Regions from separate parts of the Microbacterium sp. FW305-3-2-15-F-LB2 genome, predicted to be linked through region 1. Evidence: predicted binding sites of a transcription regulator. Region 1 holds the regulator's gene; the other holds the start of a gene.
The links. Region 1 encodes HspR, which represses chaperone genes until heat shock. Its sites were predicted from a motif close to AAGTTGAGTCNNNNNGACTCAACTT; they were not measured.
Positions count from the first base shown of each region.

Region 2: a site for HspR is predicted at 4,264-4,288, ahead of AC3WLZ_RS12350 (Hsp20/alpha crystallin family protein). Genes of this name have one in related genera too.

Region 1 covers NZ_JBYSZO010000001.1:3,305,313-3,315,902, forward strand. Annotated here, with positions in the region: gene AC3WLZ_RS15905 (ribokinase) at 1-326, opposite strand, end outside; gene AC3WLZ_RS15910 (dihydrodipicolinate synthase family protein) at 323-1,192, opposite strand; gene AC3WLZ_RS15915 (SDR family oxidoreductase) at 1,213-1,944, opposite strand; gene AC3WLZ_RS15920 (carbohydrate ABC transporter permease) at 1,948-2,859, opposite strand; gene AC3WLZ_RS15925 (carbohydrate ABC transporter permease) at 2,856-3,788, opposite strand; gene AC3WLZ_RS15930 (ABC transporter substrate-binding protein) at 3,845-5,146, opposite strand; gene AC3WLZ_RS15935 (NAD(P)-dependent oxidoreductase) at 5,183-6,169, opposite strand; gene AC3WLZ_RS15940 (GntR family transcriptional regulator) at 6,419-7,081, opposite strand; gene AC3WLZ_RS15945 (heat shock protein transcriptional repressor HspR) at 7,154-7,600, opposite strand; gene AC3WLZ_RS15950 (DnaJ C-terminal domain-containing protein) at 7,668-8,651, opposite strand; gene grpE (nucleotide exchange factor GrpE) at 8,660-9,268, opposite strand; gene dnaK (molecular chaperone DnaK) at 9,281-10,590, opposite strand, start outside.
Region 2 covers NZ_JBYSZO010000001.1:2,541,627-2,552,216, reverse strand. Annotated here, with positions in the region: gene AC3WLZ_RS12375 (helix-turn-helix transcriptional regulator) at 1-661, opposite strand, end outside; gene AC3WLZ_RS12370 (sugar ABC transporter ATPase) at 907-1,254, shown strand; gene AC3WLZ_RS12365 (glycosyltransferase family 2 protein) at 1,369-2,406, opposite strand; gene AC3WLZ_RS12360 (CDGSH iron-sulfur domain-containing protein) at 2,406-2,606, opposite strand; gene AC3WLZ_RS12355 (iron-containing redox enzyme family protein) at 2,603-3,643, opposite strand; gene AC3WLZ_RS12350 (Hsp20/alpha crystallin family protein) at 3,761-4,213, opposite strand; gene AC3WLZ_RS12345 (manganese catalase) at 4,458-5,339, shown strand; gene AC3WLZ_RS12340 (DUF2231 domain-containing protein) at 5,357-5,902, shown strand; gene AC3WLZ_RS12335 (SDR family NAD(P)-dependent oxidoreductase) at 5,941-6,831, opposite strand; gene AC3WLZ_RS12330 (UbiA family prenyltransferase) at 7,095-7,937, shown strand; gene AC3WLZ_RS12325 (FAD-dependent oxidoreductase) at 8,010-9,116, opposite strand; gene AC3WLZ_RS12320 (methyltransferase domain-containing protein) at 9,109-9,768, opposite strand; gene AC3WLZ_RS12315 (type III polyketide synthase) at 9,855-10,590, opposite strand, start outside.

The DNA of each region.
Region 1 (10,590 bases):
AGGATCAGGTTCTCGCCGCGGGGGTCGACGACGATGAGCGCGCGCCCCGTGGACCCGGGGACCGTCCGCACGCCGTCCACGTCGACGCCGTGGCCGCGGAGGCTCCGCAGGGCGTCGTTGCCGGTGGCATCCTGACCGACGGCCCCGACGAGGGCGACGTCCGCCCCGGCGAGGGTCGCGGCAACCGCCTGGTTCGCCCCCTTGCCTCCGAGACCGCGGAGGACAGGGCCGGTGAGCAGCGCCGTCTCCCCCGGTACGGGCCACGACGCCACGGGCAGTGTCTCGTCGGCGTTGATGGAACCGACGACGACGACCGTCGCGGTCACCGGTACGTGGCCACGACGCGCTCGATCTCCGCGAGCGCGGCGTCATCGGGCGCGGCCAGCGCCATACGGCAGACTCCGTCCGCGACGCCCATGATCCGGTAGGCGGCCTTCATCCGCGCCATGTCACCGCCGATGACGGCCACGACATCGTCGACCGCGGCCTGCGCACGAGCGAGCGCGTCCGCGTCGTCTCCGTCTGCGGCGCGGGCGAGATCGCGGAACGGCTTCGGCAGCACCGACGACACCCCGGACACGACGCCCTGCGCCCCCGACTCTCCGGCGGCCACGAGCTCACGGTCGGCACCGGTGTACAGCACGAAGTCGTCGGGCACGACCGCGCGGTACGCGGCGAGCTCGTCGAGCGAGAGCTCGCTGACCTTCGCTCCGACGACCGCGGGCAGTTCGGCCAGGCGCGCCAGCAGGGCTGGCGAGACCGGGATGCCGCTGCGCTTCGGGTACACGTAGACGTACAGCGATCCATCGCCCACCGCGTCGGCGACCTGCGTGAAGTAGTCGTAGACCGCTTCTTCCGTGGCGGGGAGGTAGTACGGGGTGAGGGCGGCGAACTCCGTCACCCCGAGCTCGCGCGCGACACGGACGCGGCGGACGGCCTCGTAGGCGCTGGGCTGCCCGACATGCGCGATGACCCGCAGGTGGCCGGAGAGCTCGTCGACGGCCATCGACACGAGCGTGCGGAACTCGTCGTCGTCCACGGCGGGGAACTCCCCGGTGGTCCCGAGGACGAACGCGCCCTCGTTTCCCGACCGGGCGACGTAGCGGAAGATCTCGCGGCTCCCGTCGACGTCGAGGGCGCCGTCGGGGCGGAAGCTGGTGGGGATGGCGGTGACGATGTCACGACGGGACATGGTGGACCTTTCGGCTCGGATCAGGCGTAGGAAGAGTTGGCGGCGGGGGTGACGACGAGCTCGTTGACGCACACGCGCGCGGGCAGACCCGCAAGCCAGGCGATCGCCTCGCCGAGGTCGTCGGGACGCAACATGAGCCCGCGCGCTTCGGCGGAGGGCGGGTCGGGGCGGGTGTCGAGGATGTCGGTGGACACCTCACCGGGGCACAGGTGCGTCGCCGTCACGCCACCGCGTCCTTCCGCGGCGTTCAGGGTCTCCGCGAGAACGCCGAGCGCCGCCTTGCTCGCCGAATAGGCGGCGCCGGCCCCCGGCGAGAAGCGCCATGCCGCCCACGACGAAACGAGGACGATCCTGCCTTCACGTCGTTCCCGCATCGCGGGCAAAACGGCGTGGATCGCACGAACGGCACCGTGGAGGTTGGCATCCATGACGTTCTCGATGTCCGCGGGCTCGACCGAATCCCAGAACCGCTGCCGCACGTTCGTCCCGGCGCTGTAGACGAGCGTGCCGACGGGGCCGTGACGGTGGGCGATCGCCTCCGCCGTCGCGAGAACCGCGGACGGGTCCCCGACGTCGAGGGCCGCGGCGGAGGCGGACCCGCCCGCGGCGCGCACCCGGTTCACGACGCGGTCGAGTTCACCTTGGCGTCGCCCGGACACGATCACATGCCGGTCTGCCAGGGCCAGCGCCCACGCGGCGGCCTCGCCGATGCCGGAGCCGCCCCCGATGATCCAGGCGGTTGATCGAGGCACGCGTCAGCCCTTCGTTGCGCCGGCGGTGAGACCGCTGACGACGTACTTCTGCGCGATGAGCGCCACGATCATCACGGGCACCGTGATGACCACCGCGGCCGCCATGAGCCCGCCCCAGTCGACGGCGGCGTAGCTGGTGAAGTTGACGATGGCGACGGGGAGCGTCCTGGTGCTCTGGCTGGAGAGCACGAGCGCGAAGAGGAAGTTGTTCCAGCTGAAGATGAACGACAGGATCGCCGCCGTCGCGACACCCGGCACCGAGAGAGGAAGGACGACCCGAACGAAGGCCCCGATCCGGCTGGTGCCGTCGATCTGAGCGGCCTCCTCGAGCTCGACGGGGATGCCATCGAAGAAGCTCGACATGATCGCCACGACGAGCGGCATCGTGACGAACAGGTGCGTGAGGATCAGCACGGTGTAGGTGCCCACCAGGTGCACCTGCGAGAACAGGAAGTACCAGGGGATGAGCAGGCTCACCCCCGGGATCACACGCGCCATCAGCAGGAACGCGGTCGTGCTGCGTGCCTTGTACCGGGCGATGCCGTACGCCGCGGGCACGCCGATGGCCAGGGCCAGCAGCGTCGCCCCCGCGCCGACGAAGATGCTGTTGCCGATGATGGGCAGGAAGTTCTGCGCGCCGAACACGGTCCCGTAGTTGCCAAGGGTGGGTTCGAAGGAGAACGTCTTGGATGGGTCGACGACGTCGAGGTTGCGCTTCAGGCTCGCCAGGAACATCCAGATCAGCGGGACCAGGAACGACAGGACGACCACGGCGATCGCGACGACGCGGGCGACACCGCCGACCACGGCGGCCGGCCGAGGGCGGCGGCGCTTCGGGATGGGGGACCCCGCGGTCGAGGGCGATGCGGATGCCGAACGACGGGTGGTGGCGGAGGGAGTCAGGGTGGCGCTCATGAGCGGGCTCCTCGATTTCGCAGGATCGCGAGGGCGAGCAGGACGACGATGATCAGGACGAAGAAGAGCATCAGCAGGGCCGATGCCTTGCCGTACTGGGAGAACTGGAACGCCTGCCCGTAGGCCAGGATGTTCAAGGTCTCGGCCTCGTGGCTGGACCCGCCGCCGATGCCCTTGGTGGCGTAGATGATGTCGAAGGTCTTCATCGCGTCGATGGACCGCAGGATTGCGGCAGCGGCGATCACCGGAGCCAGGAGCGGCAGGGTGATGTGGCGGAAGCGCTGCCAGGCGTTCGCGCCGTCCACGCGGGCCGCCTCGTCCGGCTCCTCGGGCAGAGTGGACAGCCCCGCGAGCAGGATCAGGATGACCATCGGAGTCCATTGCCAGACATCGATGAAGATCAGGGTGTTCAGCGCCATCGACGGGTCGGAGAGCCATCCCTGCGGCGGCAGTCCGAGGAAGCGCATCACGACGTTGGCGAAGCCGATGGAGGGCTCGAAGATGAGCAACCACATCATGCCGACCGCGACGGGCGTGGCCACCAGGGGCAGGAGGATGAAGACGCGCACCAGGCTCTGACCGCGGAACGTCTTGCGTAGCAGGAGCGCGATGGCCAGACCGAGGACGATCTCGAGGGCGAGGGCCATGCCGGTGAAGTAGGCGGTGCGCCCGACGGCCGGCCAGAACCGCTCGGTGTCGGTCAGCCAGCCGATGTAGTTCTCGAACCCGACGAACCGGAACGGTCGTGAGACGGCTCCCGCGGAGTCGGTCATCGAGAGGAACACGGTGTAGCCGATCGGGAAGGCGATCAGCAGGGCGATGAACACCACCGACGGGGCGATGAGTATCCATTTCAGATGCGCGTCGATCCAGTCGACGGCTCGGGTCGCGGGGGTGACGCGACGGCGTGAGGCGGTGAGGGTCGCCATCGTTCCTCTTTCGGTCGGGGACGGGGCCCCGGCGGCGTCGCCGGGGCCCCGTCAGGTCACTTCTCGGAGTCGAGGAGGTCCTGGAACTGGGAGTTGGCGGATGCCGCTGCCCCGGCGACGTCCCCTCCTTCGATCGCGGTGATCACGGGGCCGCCGACGATCTCGCGCGCCGCCGCGACCTGCTCGAGGCGCGGACGGTCATGGCCGACGCCGTGGTCGGCGACGTTGCGGACGATGTCGACGAGTCCGGCAGGGAAGGACGCCACGGCGGCATCGTCGGCCCACGCCGACTGTCGCGCGCCCGGAACGGTCTCATTGGCGAGCAGCCACGTGGTGTTCTCCTCGTTGGTCACCCACTTGATGAAGTCCCACGCGGCATCCTTCTTGGTGGAGAACTCGTTGATACCGACCGTCTGGGGAACGATGTTGTAGAAGTGGGAGCCCGCGGGACCCGCCGGGAACTGAGCGAAGCCGACGGTGTCGACGACGCTGCTCTTGCTCGAGTCGAGGAAGGTATAGGCCTGGCTGTCGGCGTCGATGTAGAACGCCGCCTTGCCCTGGGCGAACAGCGCGGATGCCTCGACCCAGCCCATGTTGGTTGCTCCGGGAGGGCCGTACTTGCTGAGCAGGTCGCCGTAGAGCTGGATGGCCTCGACCGCCTCGGGCGTGTCGATGCTGGCGTTACCGTCCGCGTCCTGGAAGTCGGCGCCATAGCTGTACAAGAACGACGACAGTTGCGTCACCAGCGGCACGCGCGAGCCGCGCATCGCGATGCCGTACACGCCGGCGTCGGGCTTGTTGAGAGCGGCGACGGCCGACTCGAGCTCGTCGAGTGTCTCCGGAACCGGGATGCCGGCCGCCTCCAGGAGGTCGGTGCGGTAGTAGACGATCTGGCGCTCGGTCATGACGGGGACTCCGTAGACGGTGCCGTCGAGCTGCACCGCGTCGCGGGCCGCCGGCTGGAAGTCTTCCCAGTTCCACGCGGCATCCGAGGAGACGTAGTCGGTCATATCGGCGAGCCAGCCGTTGCGCGAGAACTCCCGCATCACGTCCTGCACCTGGAACGCCATGACGTCGAAGTCGGAGGACGACGCGTTGAGCTTGACCTTGTAGTTGTCGTTGAGCTGCTCGTTGCCGTAGGCCTCGATGTTGACGGTGATCCCCGTCTCGTCCTTGTACTTCGTCGCGAGCGTCTTCACCCCCTCGACCCAGGGGCTGTTGGCGGCCACGACGGTGATCTCGGAGACGGGGGCGTCATCGCCGCCTGCTCCGCCGGCGCATCCGGTCAGCGCGAGTACGACGGCGCCTGCGGCGGCCAGTCCCGCGACGACGCGTCGGGTGTGCGGTGTAGTGAACATCGGTGTTCCTCTCGGGGTGTGTGATTGCAGCAGGAGTTATGCGACGAGCGCCTCGGGAAGGCGCCCGGCGAAGACGTCGACGATCGCCCGGGCCGTGGCCAGGCCGATGCGCTCGTACGCTTCGCGGCTGTCCGCCGCCGCGTGCGGCGCGACGACAACGTTCGGGTGAGCGAAGAGGGGGTTCTCGGCCGAGGCGGGCTCGACCTCGAAGACGTCGAGGCCCGCGCCGGCGACGCGACCGGATGCCAGACCCCGCACGAGCGCGGCCTGGTCGACGAGCCCACCGCGCGCGGTGTTGATCAGGATCGTGCCCTCGCGCATCGCGTCGATGAGGGTGTCATCGACGATGTGGTGGGTCGCGGCGGTGTGGGGCGCGTGCACGCTGACGATGTCGACGTCAGCGACCGCCGCAGCCGCGCTGTCCGCGAGGCGGACACCGAGTCGCGCGGCGGCGGCCTCGTCGGCGAACGGGTCGTACGCGGTGACCGCGACGTCGAAGCCGTGCAGACGGCGGGCGACGAGCTGAGCGATCGCGCCGAATCCGATGAGGCCGATGGACTTGCCTGCCAGTTCGCGTCCGACGAAGCGGTCCCAGCGGCCGGCCTTCGTCGCAGCATCCATCTCGGGCAGACGGCGCAGCACGGCGATCATGAAACCGATCGCCAGTTCGGCCACCGCGGCGGCGTTGCCGCCGGGGACGTTGACGACGTGGATGCCACGGATTCGCGTCTCGTCGAGGTCGATGTTGTCGAGGCCGACACCGAGGCGCGAGATGATCTGCAACCGGTCGGCGTGGGCGAGGGCGGCGCTGTCGTAGACCTCCACGCCCGCGACCGCGGCGTCGGCGCCGGCGAGAAGGGCGTGCAGCTCGGGCTGCGTCCACGGCACCGTCGCCTCGTTCTCGACGAGGGTGAACCCGTGGTCGAGCAGCAGCTGCCGACCGGAACCGCACAGCTCGGCGTAACGCACGGGTCCGACGATCACGGTGCGGCCGTCACCGACGGCGGAGGAGGCGGAGGTCATCTTGCGGAGCCCTTCTGGACGGCGAGGGGATCCGAAGAACCGATCACCATCGAACGATCTGTCTACTGTTAACAGTTACCATATGGGCGGGATCGGTGGGTGTCAATACGCGGTGCCGCCCCTTTGCGTCCGTCGCGCGAGGGCCCGCATGCGCGCGCGACGGCTGGGCGCGTCACCGTCGAACGGCGCGCGGAATCGTCGGACGAGCGGGGTGGCCTCCGCCGCGTCCGCACCGGGTGGGCGCGCGCGTCAGGCGGTGGAGCCTGCCGCGAGACCTCGCAGCACGTCGCGGACGTGCCCCTTCGCGAGCGTCAGATGGAGGCGCAGGCGGTGGACGGCGGCATCCACGTCTCCCGTCCGGATGACGTCGAGGAACCCCTGGTGGTCCTCGGTCGCGGAGGCGATGTCGGAGGTGTCGCTCAGTTCGAACAAGATCGCGAAGATGCGCTGGTACGGACGCCACGCGTCCACCAGACGGCGGTTCTGCGAGTTGGTGTAGAAGCTGGTGTGGAACTCCATGTCGAGCTCCGCGAAACGCTCGCCGTCGTCGCTGCTCGCGGCGGCCGACATGCCATCGACGATGCGCTGCACGCGATCCCAGTCGCTTGCGCTCGCGTTCTGGATGGCCAAGCGGATGGCGAGCGATTCCAGCGCCTCCCTCACGACGTAGAGCTCCTCCACGTCGCGCAGGTCCATGGCCCGCGCGTACAGGCGCTTGCGCCTGTCTTCGGCGAGACCCTCGACCTCCAGTTGACGGAGGGCGTCTCGCACCGGTCCGCGGCTCACGTCGAAGCGCGCGGCCAGGCTGTCTTCCGCCAGGTGCGTGCCCGGCGGGATGACGCCGCGGATGATCTCGACGCGCAGGCGATGCGCGATCTGGTCGCCCATGGCGAGGGGTCGAAGCTCCGACACGTCTGCTCCCAACTGTCGACCGTTGACAGACTACCTCGGACGCTCTTCACCCGATGATCGGTTCGTGCTGCGTCAGTCCTCGTCGTGATCGAAGACGCCGCGAGGACGCCACAGCACGATGTCCGTCGCACGCCGCACGCGCGCCCCGTGCGGCAGCGTCACGACCGAGCCGGTCGCCCCGGCGGCGAACACGCGCGCGCCCGGACGCGATTGACGCTCGGCGAGGAGCTGGCGTTCGAGATCGTTGACGCGGCGAGCGAGGTCGTGCACCTGCTCCTCGAGCGCGAGCAACCGCGCGATCGCGGGCAGGCTCATGCCCTCGCCCGACAGGCGAGCGACCTCGCGCAGCTGCTGCACGTGACGGCTCGAATAACGCCGGGATCCGCCCTGCGTGCGAGCGGGCACGACCAGACCGAGCCGGTCGTACTGCCGCAGGGTCTGCGGGTGCATGTTCGACAGCTCGGCTGCCACGGCGATCGCGAAGATCGGCGCGTCCTCGTCGATTTCCTTCTGGGACACGGCCTCTCCTCTCGCATCGATCGCCGGCTCCTGGCATCCGATTGTGGCGGATGCCAGGAGTCCAGCGTTACTGCCGCGCCTTGGCCATCAGGTCGGCGCGGGGATTCTCTTTCGGTTCGAGCGCGTGGAAGCGCTCGAGGGCCTCGCGGGCGGCGTCGTCGAGGTGGTCGGGAACGGCCACCTGGACCTCCGCGAGCAGGTCGCCCGTCCCCTTGGACGAATGGATGCCACGCTCCTTGACGCGCAGCACGCGGCCCGACGGAGTGCCCGGCGCCACGCGTAGCCGCACGGGCTCGCCCCCGAGGGTCGGCACCTCGATCGTCGCTCCGAGCGCCGCCTCGGTGAAGGTGACGGGGACCGTCAGCCGCAGGTTGAGCCCGTCGCGGGAGAACACCGGGTGGGGCCGCACAGCGACCGTCACCACGATGTCACCGCTCTCGCCGCCGTCCGGGGAGGGACGACCGCGACCGCGCAGCCGGATCTTCTGGCCGTCGGAGACGCCCGCGGGGATCTTGACCTTGAACGGCACGCCGTCCTCGCCCTGCAGGGTGATCGTCTCGCCCTTTGCGGCGGTGATGAAGTCGAGCGTCGTTCGCGCCGTGACGTCGGCGCCGCGCTGCGGACCGCCGAATCCGCGGTACCCGCCGGACGGCTGACCGAACCGGCCGGAGCCGAAGCCGCCGCCCTGCTGGTCGAACATCGAGAAGAAGTCCTCGAATCCGCCCGTCGCTCCCCCGCGCTGCTGCCCGAAGCGGCTGAACACGTCGTCGAAGCCGCCACCGCTCGCGGTCCCGGGTGCCGAGAAGCGCGCCCCCGAGCCCATGGCCCGGATCTGGTCGTACTCCTCGCGCTGCTCGGGGTCGTTGAGCACCGAGTAGGCCTCGCTGATCTCCTTGAACTTGGCCTCGGCCTTCGCGTCACCCGGGTTCGAGTCGGGGTGGTACTGGCGCGCGAGCTTGCGGTACGTCTTCTTCAGATCGGCAGCGCTCACGTCCTTGTCGACACCGAGGACCTTGTAGAAGTCCTTGTCGAACCAGTCCTGACTCGCCATGCGTCCTCCTACTCGACCGGCACGGCGACGACGACCTTGGCCGGTCGCAGCTCGACGGAGCCGAGGCGGTAACCGACCTCGACGACCTCGAGCACCGTGGCCTGGGTCACACCCGGAGTGGGCGCCTGGAAGATCGCCTCGTGGTGCTGCGGGTCGAAGGGCTCGCCGGCGGTGCCGTACGAGACGACGCCGAGGCGCTCGGCCACGGCCCGCACCTTGTCGCCGATCGCGGAGAAGGGGGTGCCCTCGACGAGGTCGCCGTGCTTCTCGGCACGGTCGAGGTCGTCCATGACGGGCAGCAGGCCCTTCACGGCCTCGCCCTTGGCGCGCTCGATCTCGCGCTCGCGCTGCTCTTCGGTGCGCCGCCGGTAGTTGGCGTACTCGGCCTGCAGGCGCTTGAGGTCGATCAGCAGCGAGGCCTCCTTGTCGGAGGAAGCCCCCTCTGCGGCGGCCTCGGGCGTCTGCTCGGCGCCGAGGATGTCTTCGATCGTCAGGCCTTCGGCATCCGGGGTCTGCTCGCCCGACGGCGCGGGGCCGGAGGTGTTCTCCTCCGGCCCCGTCGTCTCGTCAGGACCGGCGCCCGAGCCCTGGGGCTGTTCGTCGTCCTTGTGTGCCATGGGATCTGTCGCTTACTTCTTGTCGTCGGTGTCGTCGTCGACGACTTCGGCGTCGATGACGTCTTCCTCGGGGTTCGGCGTCTCGCCGTTGCCGGGCTGACCGACGTTGGGGTCGGCCGGTTCGCCCTGAGCTTGCGACGAGGCGTAGATGGCCTCGCCGAGCTTGCCCTGGCTGGCGTTGAGCTTGTCGAACGCGGTCTTGACCGCGTCGTCGTCGTCACCGGCGAGAGCCGTCTTGAGGGCGTCGACGTCGGCCTGGACGTCGTTCTTGACCTCTTCGGGCAGCTTGTCCTCGTTCTCCTTGATCAACTTCTCGATCGAGTACGACAGGGTCTCGGCCTGGTTGCGGGTCTCGGCGGACTCGCGGCGCTTCTTGTCTTCCGCCGCGTTCTCCTCGGCCTCGCGGACCATGCGCTCGATGTCCTCCTTGGGCAGCGACGAGCCGCCGGTGATGGTCATCGACTGCTCCTTGCCGGTGCCCTTGTCCTTCGCGGACACGTGCACGATGCCGTTGGCGTCGATGTCGAAGGTGACCTCGACCTGCGGGATGCCACGGGGAGCCGGGGCGATACCGGTGAGCTCGAAGGTTCCCAGCGGCTTGTTATCGCGGGTGAACTCGCGCTCGCCCTGGAAGACCTGGATCGCGACCGACGGCTGGTTGTCGTCGGCGGTGGTGAAGGTCTCGCTGCGCTTGGTCGGGATGGCGGTGTTGCGCTCGATGAGCTTGGTCATGATGCCGCCCTTGGTCTCGATGCCGAGGCTCAGGGGGGTGACGTCGATGAGAAGGACGTCCTTGCGCTCGCCCTTGAGGACACCGGCCTGCAGGGCTGCGCCCACGGCCACGACCTCGTCGGGGTTGACGCCCTTGTTCGCGTCGCGACCGGTCTCCTTCTTCACCAGCTCGGCGACCGCGGGCATGCGGGTCGAGCCACCGACGAGCACGACGTGCGCGATGTCGTCGACCTTGACGCCGGCTTCGCGGATGACGTCTGAGAAGGGCTTGCGGGTGCGGTCGAGGAGGTCCTTGGTGAGGTCCTCGAACTTGGCGCGCGTCAGCGTCTCGGACAGCGACACGGGGCCCGAGTCGGTGAGCGAGAGGTAGGGCAGGTTGATCGAGGTCGAGGTCGAGCTCGACAGCTCCTTCTTGGCCTGCTCCGCGGCCTCCTTGAGGCGCTGCAGGGCGATCTTGTCGCCCGAGACGTCGACGCCCGTGGTGTCCTTGAACTGCTTGATCAGGTAGTCGACGACGCGCTGGTCCCAGTCGTCTCCACCGAGGCGGTTGTCACCGGCGGTCGAGCGCACCTGGATGGTCGAGAAGTCGT
Region 2 (10,590 bases), 760 kb from region 1:
GGGCGTGCGCGTCGATGAAGGCGAGCGCCCTGCGTACTGTCCGCGGTGCCGCCGCCCGCTGGCTGGCGCGGTCGAGCGCTTCCAGATACGTGGTCGAGAAGGCCGTGAGTGTCGAGATGAGGGCGTGGCGTTCGAGCTCTGCGGCCACCAGAGGCTGCTCGTGCCCGGCGGCCAGGGCGGATGCCACGTAGCCGAAGGTCCGCTCCCAGGTCGCGGCGAGGGCGCGGTCGCGCGCGACCGGGTCGATGGAGCGGAGCACGAGTCGGTCGTCGCCCGAGACGGCGCGCGCGACCTGCTCTGCGGACGTCCGATCGAAGAGGAACGCTCGGATCCTCCCGGTCCCCCTCCAGTGGGCGTGCATGGGACCATCGCCGGTGAGCCAGGGCTGGCGCGCGTCGAGGTCGCGGCCGGCGGTCACGACTCGTGCGTCCAGGGCCGCCAGTTGCGACGCCATGATCTGGTCCTCGAGTCGGATCCACGAGCGCACGTCCGCGTGAAGCGAGTACTGCACGAGCGACAGCGAACCCGTCTCGATCGACGACCAGTGGAAACGCACTCGCACGGGGTCGACGTGTTCCAGACGTGCGGCAGGGATGAACTGCTGCCACACGGCTTCGACGTCGTCGGCACCGCTCGCACTCGCGGTGAGGACTCGGCCCATGTCGCCCCTCCTCCGCGGGGGTCGGTCCGCGGCACCGGGATATCTTGCCCCCACCCGCGGGGCTCACGTCGCTGAGGGACGCCGCGCGCGAGGGTCCGGCCTCGGAGCGAAAACGTCGCGGGTACGCGCGGTGGGCCGATGCTGTCAAGGGGCGGGAGGGGAAGGATCCGCCGTCGTTGGATGAGGGAGTCGCCTTCGCGGCGACGCGTGCGATCGCCGCACGGACGATGGAAAGGATCCCCCTCATGAGCGACGTCTCGTCCGACCCGAACATCCCCGCCGCTCCCGACGGTGTCACGGGCGTTCAGCCGCTTCGCGACGGTGACACCTCGATCGAGCCCGACCCGGCGCTCGACCCCGCGCAGGCGGAATGGGATGCCACCACCGCACTCGACGAGGGCGTGGACCCCGCGGATCTCGCGCCCGCGACCGCGACGGGTGCGGACCCCGCGGAGATCCCCGCCGACGATGCCGACATCCCGCTCGAGGACGTGCACCCCGAGTCCACCGGCACGGACTCGCAGGGGGAGGACCCCGGCGTCGTCGAACTCGGCGAGGACGGACAGGGAGACCTCGCGCCCGAGGATCTTTGACGGCTCAGTTTCGCCGACCGAGCCACGCGGGCGATCTCGTCGTGGACGTGCTGGGCGGTAGGTCCGGTCGGCGCTGCACGGCTTCGCCGACCTCGAGCGGGTCGGGGCGTTCCGTCAGCCGGCGTCGATCGACGACACTGTCGCGGGTCTCGTGGACGCCCTGGATGCCGAGCTTTCGCGGCCCGCAGAAGGGGCGCGCGTCGTGGAGTGACGGCGGCGGAGGTCGCGGAGCGGGGTCGCTGCGTGCCGCACCCGGGTGCCGGCGTAGCGCACGCCTCCGCGGGCGTGGGCGCCGAGCGCGAGCCAGCTCGTGACCGCACGCTCGACGACCCAGAGCGGTGCCCAGACCGCCGCGGATCGTGGGTAGATGCGCCGCCCGCCGCCACGGCGTCGCCCCCGCTCCGCGACGACGGCGATCCCGAACGCGATGAGCATGAGGATGCCGGGACGTCGGCGCAGCGCGAGGAGGGTCGGCGCGAGGGCCAGTTCGAGGAGCAGGCGTCCGGGCTGGGCGCGGCTGTCGTAGGCCTGCCGCACCCTCTGGCCGAGGAAATGGCGGAGCGTGGGTGGGCGGCGCATGACGTATACGTCGGTGAGCTGTCGTATCGCGCCGCCCCCGGCGCGGACGGTCCGTTCGAGCTCGAGGTTCTCGAAGAGGGCGTCGGCGTCATAGCCGCCGGTTCGCTCGAGCGCGGCGCGGCGGACGCCGCACGTTCCGGGGTAGTCATGGTGGAGTGCGCGGTTCAGGAGTGAGCGGCCCGTGTCCCACCGGGCGTGCCAGGGGAGGGGACGGAAGACGTTCGTCGGCGCGACGAGGTCGGCGTCGCGGAGCGCGGAGACGATGGCATCCAGTCCGTTCCGGTCGTAGCGGACGTCGTCGTCGGCCAGGATCACGCGCTCGTGCCGTGCGAGGGAAATTCCCGTGAGTACGCCCCGTACCTTGCCGTTCGCGCCCGTCGCCACGGTGGGGCGGACGTGTCGGACGTGGGCCGCCCATGCGGTCGCGTGGACGGCGAAGACGGGGGCGTCCGATCCGTCGACGACGGTGACGTCGATCCATTCCGCCAAAGTGCAGAGGTACGCGGTCATGTCGTCCAGGCTGTCGTCGTGCTCCCACCGCAGCGGGAGCACGTACTCTGCGGCGAGACGCATCAGTCCTCGGTGCGGAACCCCGCGGGCTTGTGGGTCCCGTCGCAGAACGGCTTGATGGTCGACATCCCGCACCGGCAGAGAGCGACCGTTCGCCGACGCTTCTCGATCGCGTTGCCGTCCACGTCGCGCAGGTCCACATCGCCCCGCACGAGCAGTGGACCGTCGGGATAGGCCGTGATCCGCGGCGGCTCCGATGTCATCGCACCTCCTCTGGCCGCAGCGACGACTCGCCGCGCGTCCACGCGTCGAGGAGGTACTCCCCGACGCGACCGTCCACGCTGAGGCAGACCGCGGCGCCGAAAAGGATGTCGGGGAGCAGGTCGGGGCGATCTTCGGCGAGGCTTCCCGCGAGGTCGCGGGCGGCGATCTGCTCGTGGACGGCGTCGGCTTCGACGTGCTCGTCGAAGTAGCCGCACACGTCGTCGTCGAAGCCGAGGCGGCGCAGGCCCTCGGCGTAGAGGCGGTTCGGGACCGAGGAGGTCATCTCGAACGCCGCGAGGTGGCCGACGATCGCGCCGAGCAGACGCCGACTGAGGCCGAACATCGACATCGCGTTGTGCGAGGCGAGTGTCACGGCCGGAACGTCGTCGACGTAGGCGCCGTACGTGTCCGAGAGTCCGGCGCTGCGGACCGCGCGGGCGAAGAGTTCGGCGTGCACGCGTCCAGGATTCCCGCCGCCGTACTCGTCGGACTGGATCTCCACCAGGGCGGCCTTGGGGCGCCCGGTCAAGCGCGGGATCGCCCACGAGTGGGGGTCGGCCTCCCGTAGGGTGTAGATTGATCGCTGCACGAGGAACTCGTGCGCCTGATCGAGAGTGGCCTTCTTCGCGAGGTAGCGCGAGAGACTCGGGCCGGTGTCGGCGGCGGTCAGGGCGAAGAGCGCCCGCGCAACGGCATCCATCGTCGTCGCGGGGAGTTCGGGCTGCGGCACGCGAGCGCGAAGTGCCGCCTCGAAAGCCCGCTCGATGACGCCACGCGTGGCGAGGAGCGACGGATCCCATTCCCGCTCGGGATCGAACGCCGCGACCGAACCGTACGCCGAGGCGTACAGCGCGAAGAGGGCGAGCTGCAGGTCATCGTCGGTCTCGACGTCGGTCGAGGCGGCGACGGCGCGGTCGGCCAGGGCGGTGTGGTTGGTGGGCGCGCCCCCGGCGAGATGCCGGAGGACGGCGGCGCTCACCGGGCCGCGCGGCGTGAAGGGGAGGGAGAGCCTGTCGTCGGCGTCGACGGCGGCCAGCGGATCGTGGGGGGAGAGGGTCGCGGACACCGGAGCACTCTGCGGGCGGGAGCGGTGATCGCCGAGACCCTTGACACGGGAGGAGGGGGCGACCCCGCGGTCACCCCCTCCGTGTACTCACTGCTCGATCGGCTGTGGTGTGCTCTCGTGAGCGGCGATGACGTCGTTGCCGTCTTCGGTCGAAACGGCGATGCGCCGAGGCTTGGCCTTCTCGCTCACCGGGATCATGACCGACAGGACGCCGTTTCGGTAGGTGGCGCTGATGTGTTCGGTGTCGATCCCCTGACCGAGGTTCAGCTGACGCACGAACGAGGCGGTCTCGCGCTCGCGCGTGATCCACTTGACGTCGTCGCCGGTTGCGAGGGTGCGCTCTGCCCGGATGGTGAGCAGTTGGCCGTCGACATCGATGTCTACCGATCCCGGGTCGACGCCGGGTAGGTCGGCGGACAGGACGTAGTGGTCGCCGTCGCGGTACAGGTCCATCGGCATGCGTCGCGGTCCGCCGCGGCGGGTGTCGAGGAGCGTCGACGCGAGGCGGTCGAGGTCGCGGAAGGGGTCGTAGGTGGCCATGGTCGTTCTCCTTTTCGATCGGTCCGGATCCGGCATCCGGAGAGATGTTCAAGTTGAGTCCCTTGCGCTCAACTTGATGTCAGATTAGCACTCACGTGTGGCGAGTGCCAAGACCGCGGGCGCGCGATTGTGCTCCCGTCGGAGCGCTATGGCAACCCCCGTGTCGCCGCGTTCGCCGCCCCGTTTCGTGGTCGTCAACACCGCCACCCCCCCCCGGGCGGTGTTCCGACGACGAAGGAGCACGATGTACTTCCACCGGCAGGAACTCCAGCACGCCGCTACACCCGACAAGCCCGACGCCGTCTACGCCCGCAAGCTGCAGGAGGTGCTCGGCGGACAGTACGGCGAGATCTCCGTCGCCATGCAGTACCGGTTCCAGGCGTGGAACATGCACATGCCCGGGAAGTACCGCGACCTCGTCTTCGGGATCGGCGCCGAAGAGATGGGCCACGTCGAGATGCTCGCGGTCATGATCGCGCAGCTGCTCGAGAAGTCGCCCCTCGGCATCACCGAGGAAGCCGTCCAGAACGACCCGACCGTGGCCGCGGTCATCGGTGGCACCGACATCCAGCACGGCATCGTCGCGGGCGCGGGAGCGCGACCCGTCGATTCCAACGGAAACCCGTGGCAGGGCAGCTTCATCACGGCCAGCGGCAATCTGCTCGCCGACTTCACGGCCAACGCGAACGCCGAGATGCAGGGACGCGTGCAGGTCGCGCGGCTCTACCACCAGACCGACGACCACGGCGTGAAGGACCTTCTCGCGTTCCTGCTGGCCCGCGACACGATGCACCAGAACCAGTGGGCGGCGGCCGCGGCCGAACTGCAGGAGGAGGGCTACGAGAGCCTCCCCGTGCCCAGCAACTTCCCGCTCGAGAAGGAGGACCGCGACGTGTCGTATCAGTACATCAACTTCTCCGACGGTGCCGCTGCCGCCGAGGGCCGCTGGGCGTCCGGCCCCACCCCCGACGGCAAGGGCGAGTTCACGTACCTCGCCTCACCGGAGCCGGGTGTGCCGATGCCGCCGCCCACGCACCCTGACGTCCGCTTCTACGGCACGACCGAGCTCCCCAACACGGTCGAGAAGCTCGCGGGGCGCGCCCAGGACGCGCTGCACAAGGAATGAGCGGGGTGGATGCCGCGATGCCGGGGCCCTCGACGGCCTCGGCTCCGCGCCGCGGAGCGAGCTTTCCCGCGATGCGGGCCGCCAAGATGCCGCGCGCGATTGTCGCGGGACCGTACGGCCATCCCTTCCACCCGGTGGCTGTGACGATTCCGATCGGCGCGTGGTCGTCGAGCCTCGTGTTCGACCTGCTCGGCCTCGCCGCCGATGACCCGCGTTCCTTCGCGACGGGGTCGAGGTGGCTCATCGCGATCGGGCTCGGCGGGGCGGTGGGAGCGTCGGTGCTCGGCCTGCTGGACATGTCGCGCATCCCGAAGGGCACTCCCGCACGTCGGACGGCCCTGGTGCACCTGACGCTGAACGTCACCGCAATGGTGCTGTTCTCGATCGGCCTGTTCGTGCGCATGCTCGATCTCGGCCGCGTCCCGGGCGTGGCGTTGGCGCTCAGTCTGATCGCCGCGTCGGGACTCAGCGTCTCGGGCTGGCTCGGCGGCAAGCTGGCCTACCGCTGGGGCGTGCGCGTCGCCGACGAGAACACCCAGCGCGAGGGCTTTGAGACGGCGTGAGCTCTCGGGACCCCGGATGCCCTGGCATCCGGGGTCCTTCAGCGCGGACGGCGGACGGGGAACCGGGGCCAGCCGCCGCTCACGGCGCCCGGGTCGTGCTGCGGTGCCAGGACTGCGCCGGCGGTCGGGGCGGCGGGTCTCCGGCGCAGGCCGAGGGCATGCTGCAGCGCGCGGATGAATCGGTCGTACACGCGCGGAGCGAGCACCTGCAGCGGGCGGGCCACGAACTGCGCCGCGCCCACGCCGACCTCGAGCCGGCGTCCACGCGTGACGCGCACGATCGCGCGGGCGACGCGGTCCGCCGAGACCACCGGGGGCAGGGGGAACGGTGTGCGGCCGGTGTGATTCGCGGCGCGCTGGTAGATCGGCGTATCGATGCTCGCCGGCAGCACGACCCTCACGCGGATGCCGCGGTGCGGGAGCATCTCCTGGCGCAGCGACCGTGCGAAGCCCAGCAGGCCGTGCTTCGCCGCGACGTACGACGAGACGTAGGGGCCGGCGACCTGGGAGTACAGCGAGCCGACGAAGACGATGGTGCCCCCGCCGCGCGCCCGGAAGTGGGGGAGCACGGCGCGAGCCGCCCGCATGTGGCCGACGAGGTTCGTCTCGATGACCCTGTCGCGCACGGCATCCGGGGTCTCTTCGACAGACCCGTACGAGAAGACGGATGCCGCAGCTACCCACACATCGATGCGACCGAAGCGGACGATCGCGGCGTCCGTCGCCCGGGTCGGGCCCTCGGGGGTCGCGAGGTCGATGGCAAGGGTGAGCACCTCGGCACCGCGGCGACGGCACTCCTCGGCGGCGGAGGCGAGGGCGACCTCGTCACGCGCGACGAGCACGAGCCGCGTATCGCGTCGTGCGAAGCGCAGCGCGACCGCGCGCCCGATCCCTCGGGAGCCCCCGGTGACGACGACGACCTGACCCATGCTGCCCCCTTCGTGCGCGCCGCGGTGGCCCGTGACGTGTGTCGCGAGGTTAGGCGGCGGCGCGGCGAGGTCCGCGGGGGTTGACGGTGGGGATTCCATCGAGGGCGTGCCACGGGCAGCGACGCGATAAACAGCACGTCAGCGCCCCCGCAACCCCGTGTGCGGTCGGACGTCTCCGCGCGAAGGGGACGTGTCGGCATCCGCAGCCTCGTGCACGCGGGTGGCGACCCGCACCGTCCGCCTCGCGGTAGCGTCGTCGGGTGATGGATGCCGTGCCCCGCCCTTCCGCCCGGCCCCAGCTCGTGCGAGCCCTGTGGGGCGCCACCCATCCCGGGCCCACGCTGGTGGTCACGGTGCTCTCGCTCGCCCTGGGCGTCGCGGCGGGCGTCGAGCCGCTCCGTCTGGCCGTGTTGGTCGCGGCCGTCTTCGCCGGTCAGGTCTCGGTCGGGCTGTCGAACGACGCGATCGACGGCGCGCGCGACGCCGCGGTCGGTCGTACCGACAAGCCCATCGCCGGGGGAGCGATCACGCCGGAGTTCGCGCTCGCGGTGGCGGTGGCATCCGCCCTCGTCGCCGTCGTCCTCTCGGCGCCGCTGGGCACAGGTCTGCTGGCCGCGCACGCCGTCGCCCTGGCCTCCGCGTGGGCCTACAACGCCGGGCTCAAGTCGACGCCGTTCTCGATCGTGCCGTTCTTGCTCAGCTTCGGCCTGTTTCCCTCGTTCGCGACGCTCTCGCTCCCCTCGCCCGGCCTCGCCGCCCCCTGGGCGTCGCTCGCGGGCGCGGCACTCGGCGCGGCGGTGCATCTGACCAACGTCGTTCGCGACCTCGACGACGATCGTCGGACGGGGGTGCGCGGGCTCCCGCACCGTCTCGGTGCACGCGCGTCGGTGCTGGTCGCGGCCGCCGGGATCGTCATCGGGGGACTCGCCGTGCTCGTCGGTCCGACCGCAGCACCCACCCCGCTGGCCGGGGCGTTCTTCGCGGCGGTCGTGACGGCCGCCGCGGCCACCGTCGTGCTTGCGCTGCGGCGTCCGCCCGGGCGCGCCGTGTTCCGGGTGACGATGCTGGCGGCTCTGCTGCTGGCGGCGCAGCTCGTGCTGGCCTGAGCGGGGCGATCGAGCACGCCGCGCACGGATCGCGCGGGCGTCGCAGCGCCGGTCTCGCGGGCGTGATGCCCGTCAGTCCCGCGCGGCGCGGTCGTAGCGCATGGCGTACGCCCGGGCGAACGCCTCGGCGCCTGGGCCGCGCAGGACGGTGCGCAGCGCAAGCGATCGTGCCGCGTGGGCGGTCGGGCCGACCGCCCGACCGAGCACCGTGTTCAGCGCCGCCAGCCGTGCCGCGTGCCGTGCCGAGGCGAGCCGGTCGCGCTCCCAGCGGGCGAGACCGTCATCGCGCCCCGAGTGGATCCACGATGTGAGCAGCGGGCTGAGCGTCAGGGCGTCGAGCAGGCCGAGGTTCATGCCTTGACCGCCGATGGGGCTCACCTCGTGCGCCGCGTCGCCGACGACGAACACCCGCTGCCGCCGCAGCGCCGGCGCGACCGCCCTCCGCACGCGGAACGTCGAGGCGCCCGCCGTGTCGATGTCGACACCGGTGCGAGCGGCGACCGCGTCGCGGAGGAAGCCCGCCGCATCCGTCACCTCGTCGCGCCCCGTCCAAGCCACCACGCGGCGTCGGCCGCCGGGCAAGGGGAACGACTCGACCACTCCGCCGCGCTCGAGGTGAACGACGGCCGTGGGCCCACCGGCGGCGACCGTGTCGACCATCGCGTAACGATCGCGGTAGTGCCGCGTGTGCACGGCATCGGGGCGGTAGACCAGGCCCCGACCCGACCATCCGGATGCCACGACGACCAGACCCGCGCGAACGTCACCGTCGTCCGTCTCGACGCGCACCCCCGCTCCGTCGTCGACGACGGCCGTGACCTGGACGCCCCGGCGCACGGGAGGGGCGAGAGCCGTCAGAACCGCCGTGGTGTCGGCCTGGGGGAGCGCGGCGACGTAGGGATGCCGTGCGCGCAGCCGATCGAAGCGGATCGCGGCGAGCAGTCGCCCGTCGGCCCGGGCTTCGCCGCGCCGGATCGTCACCGACCGCTCGAGCAGCGCCTCGGTCGCGCCCGACGCCTCGAGCAGGGCCAGCGCGGGGGAATGGATGCCGATTGCTCGCGTGCCGTCGTCGATGCCGGTTCGCCGCTCCACGATCTCGACGTCGATGCCGCGCGCGCGGAGATCGGCGCCGAGCGCCAGGCCCACGGGGCCCGCTCCGACCACGAGAACCTCACGCACGGGCTTGTCCCTTCGCGGTGGCCAGGAGACGGAACGGTGCCGGGGTCTCCACGCGCCAGGGGGCGCCCAATGCGGTCGCGAGTTCCGGCGCTCGGTAGCTGCGACGAATCGAGCGCAGCCCGTCGACGCGCAGAAAGGTCCCCGCCGCCAGGGGAGCGATTCCGACCGCGTACAGCGCATAGGCCAGGCGTCCGCGCGCGATGTCGGCGTGCAGCACCGACCCGCGTGACAGCGCCCGGGAGTCCTCGGCGAAGGCCGCAAGACCGGCGGCGTCGAGGTGGTGCAGCACGTGGTTCGACAGCACGAGGTCGAACGTCTCACCGGCCGCCAGGAGTTCGCGTGACCCCTGTGCGGTGAAGACGAGCCCCGCGCCCTCCCGCTCCCGGGCGGCGTCGAGCGCGCGGGAGTCGGGGTCGGCGCCCACCCATTCCACGTCGAGGCCGTCGCGGGCGGCGAGCGCCGCGAGGCGCGCGACCACATCGCCCCCGCCGCAGCCGAGGTCGAGCACCCGCGCGGGCCGGCCGAGCGCGCTCAGCTGGGGGCGCACGCGCGTGCGGTACACGTGGCCCCAGGCTGAGACGAGACGATTCACGACGTCGAAACGTCGATAGGTCGCCGCGAGGGCACGCGGGTCGCAGTCGGGGTCGTCCATCAGCTCGGTGACGACCGTGTCGCGCGCGGCCAGGTCGGGCCAGAACACATCCCCGGGGCCGGCGTCGCGGGAGCGCCGGTCGGCCGTCACGGCGTCGGCCGGCGCACCGTGAGCCGCGCCGCCTCCACCGTGAGGCCCGGCCCGAAGGCCAGAGCGGCGACCCGATCGCCGTCCGCCCGGTCGGGGTCGGCGAGGAGGTCGCGCAGAATGAAAAGCAGGGTCGCGCTCGACATGTTTCCGTGCGTACGCAGCACCTCGCGCGAGGTCGCGAGGGCCGTGGCATCCAGATCGAGGGCGGATTCGACGCGGTCGAGGATGCTTCGACCGCCGGGATGCACCGCCCACGCGTCGACCTCGGCAAGATCGCCCACCACGTCGGCGGCGATCGCGGCGATCTCGCGGCCGATGATGCGCGGCACCTCCGGGGTCAGGGTCATCTCGAATCCCGAATCGCCGACGGTCCACGACATGTCCTTCTCGCCCTCGTCGGTGACGAACGTCGCGAAGCCGTCGAGGTCGAGGCTCGGCCGGGTGCCGTCGGGCGCGCTGACCACGGCCGCCGCGGCACCATCGGCGAACACCGACGCGGCCACGATCTGGTCGGGATGCGACGAGGTCTGCCAGTGCAGCGAACACAGCTCCGTCGCCGCGACGAGCACGACGGCTGCCGGGTCGGCGGCGACGATCCGCGCGGCGAGCCTGAGAGCGGGGATTGCCGCCGCGCACCCGATGAAGCCGAGGTGGTAGCGCTCGACCGTGGGCGAGAGACCGAGATCGCGCACGAGGAGGTAGTCCGGGCCCGGCGCGAACATACCCGTGCAC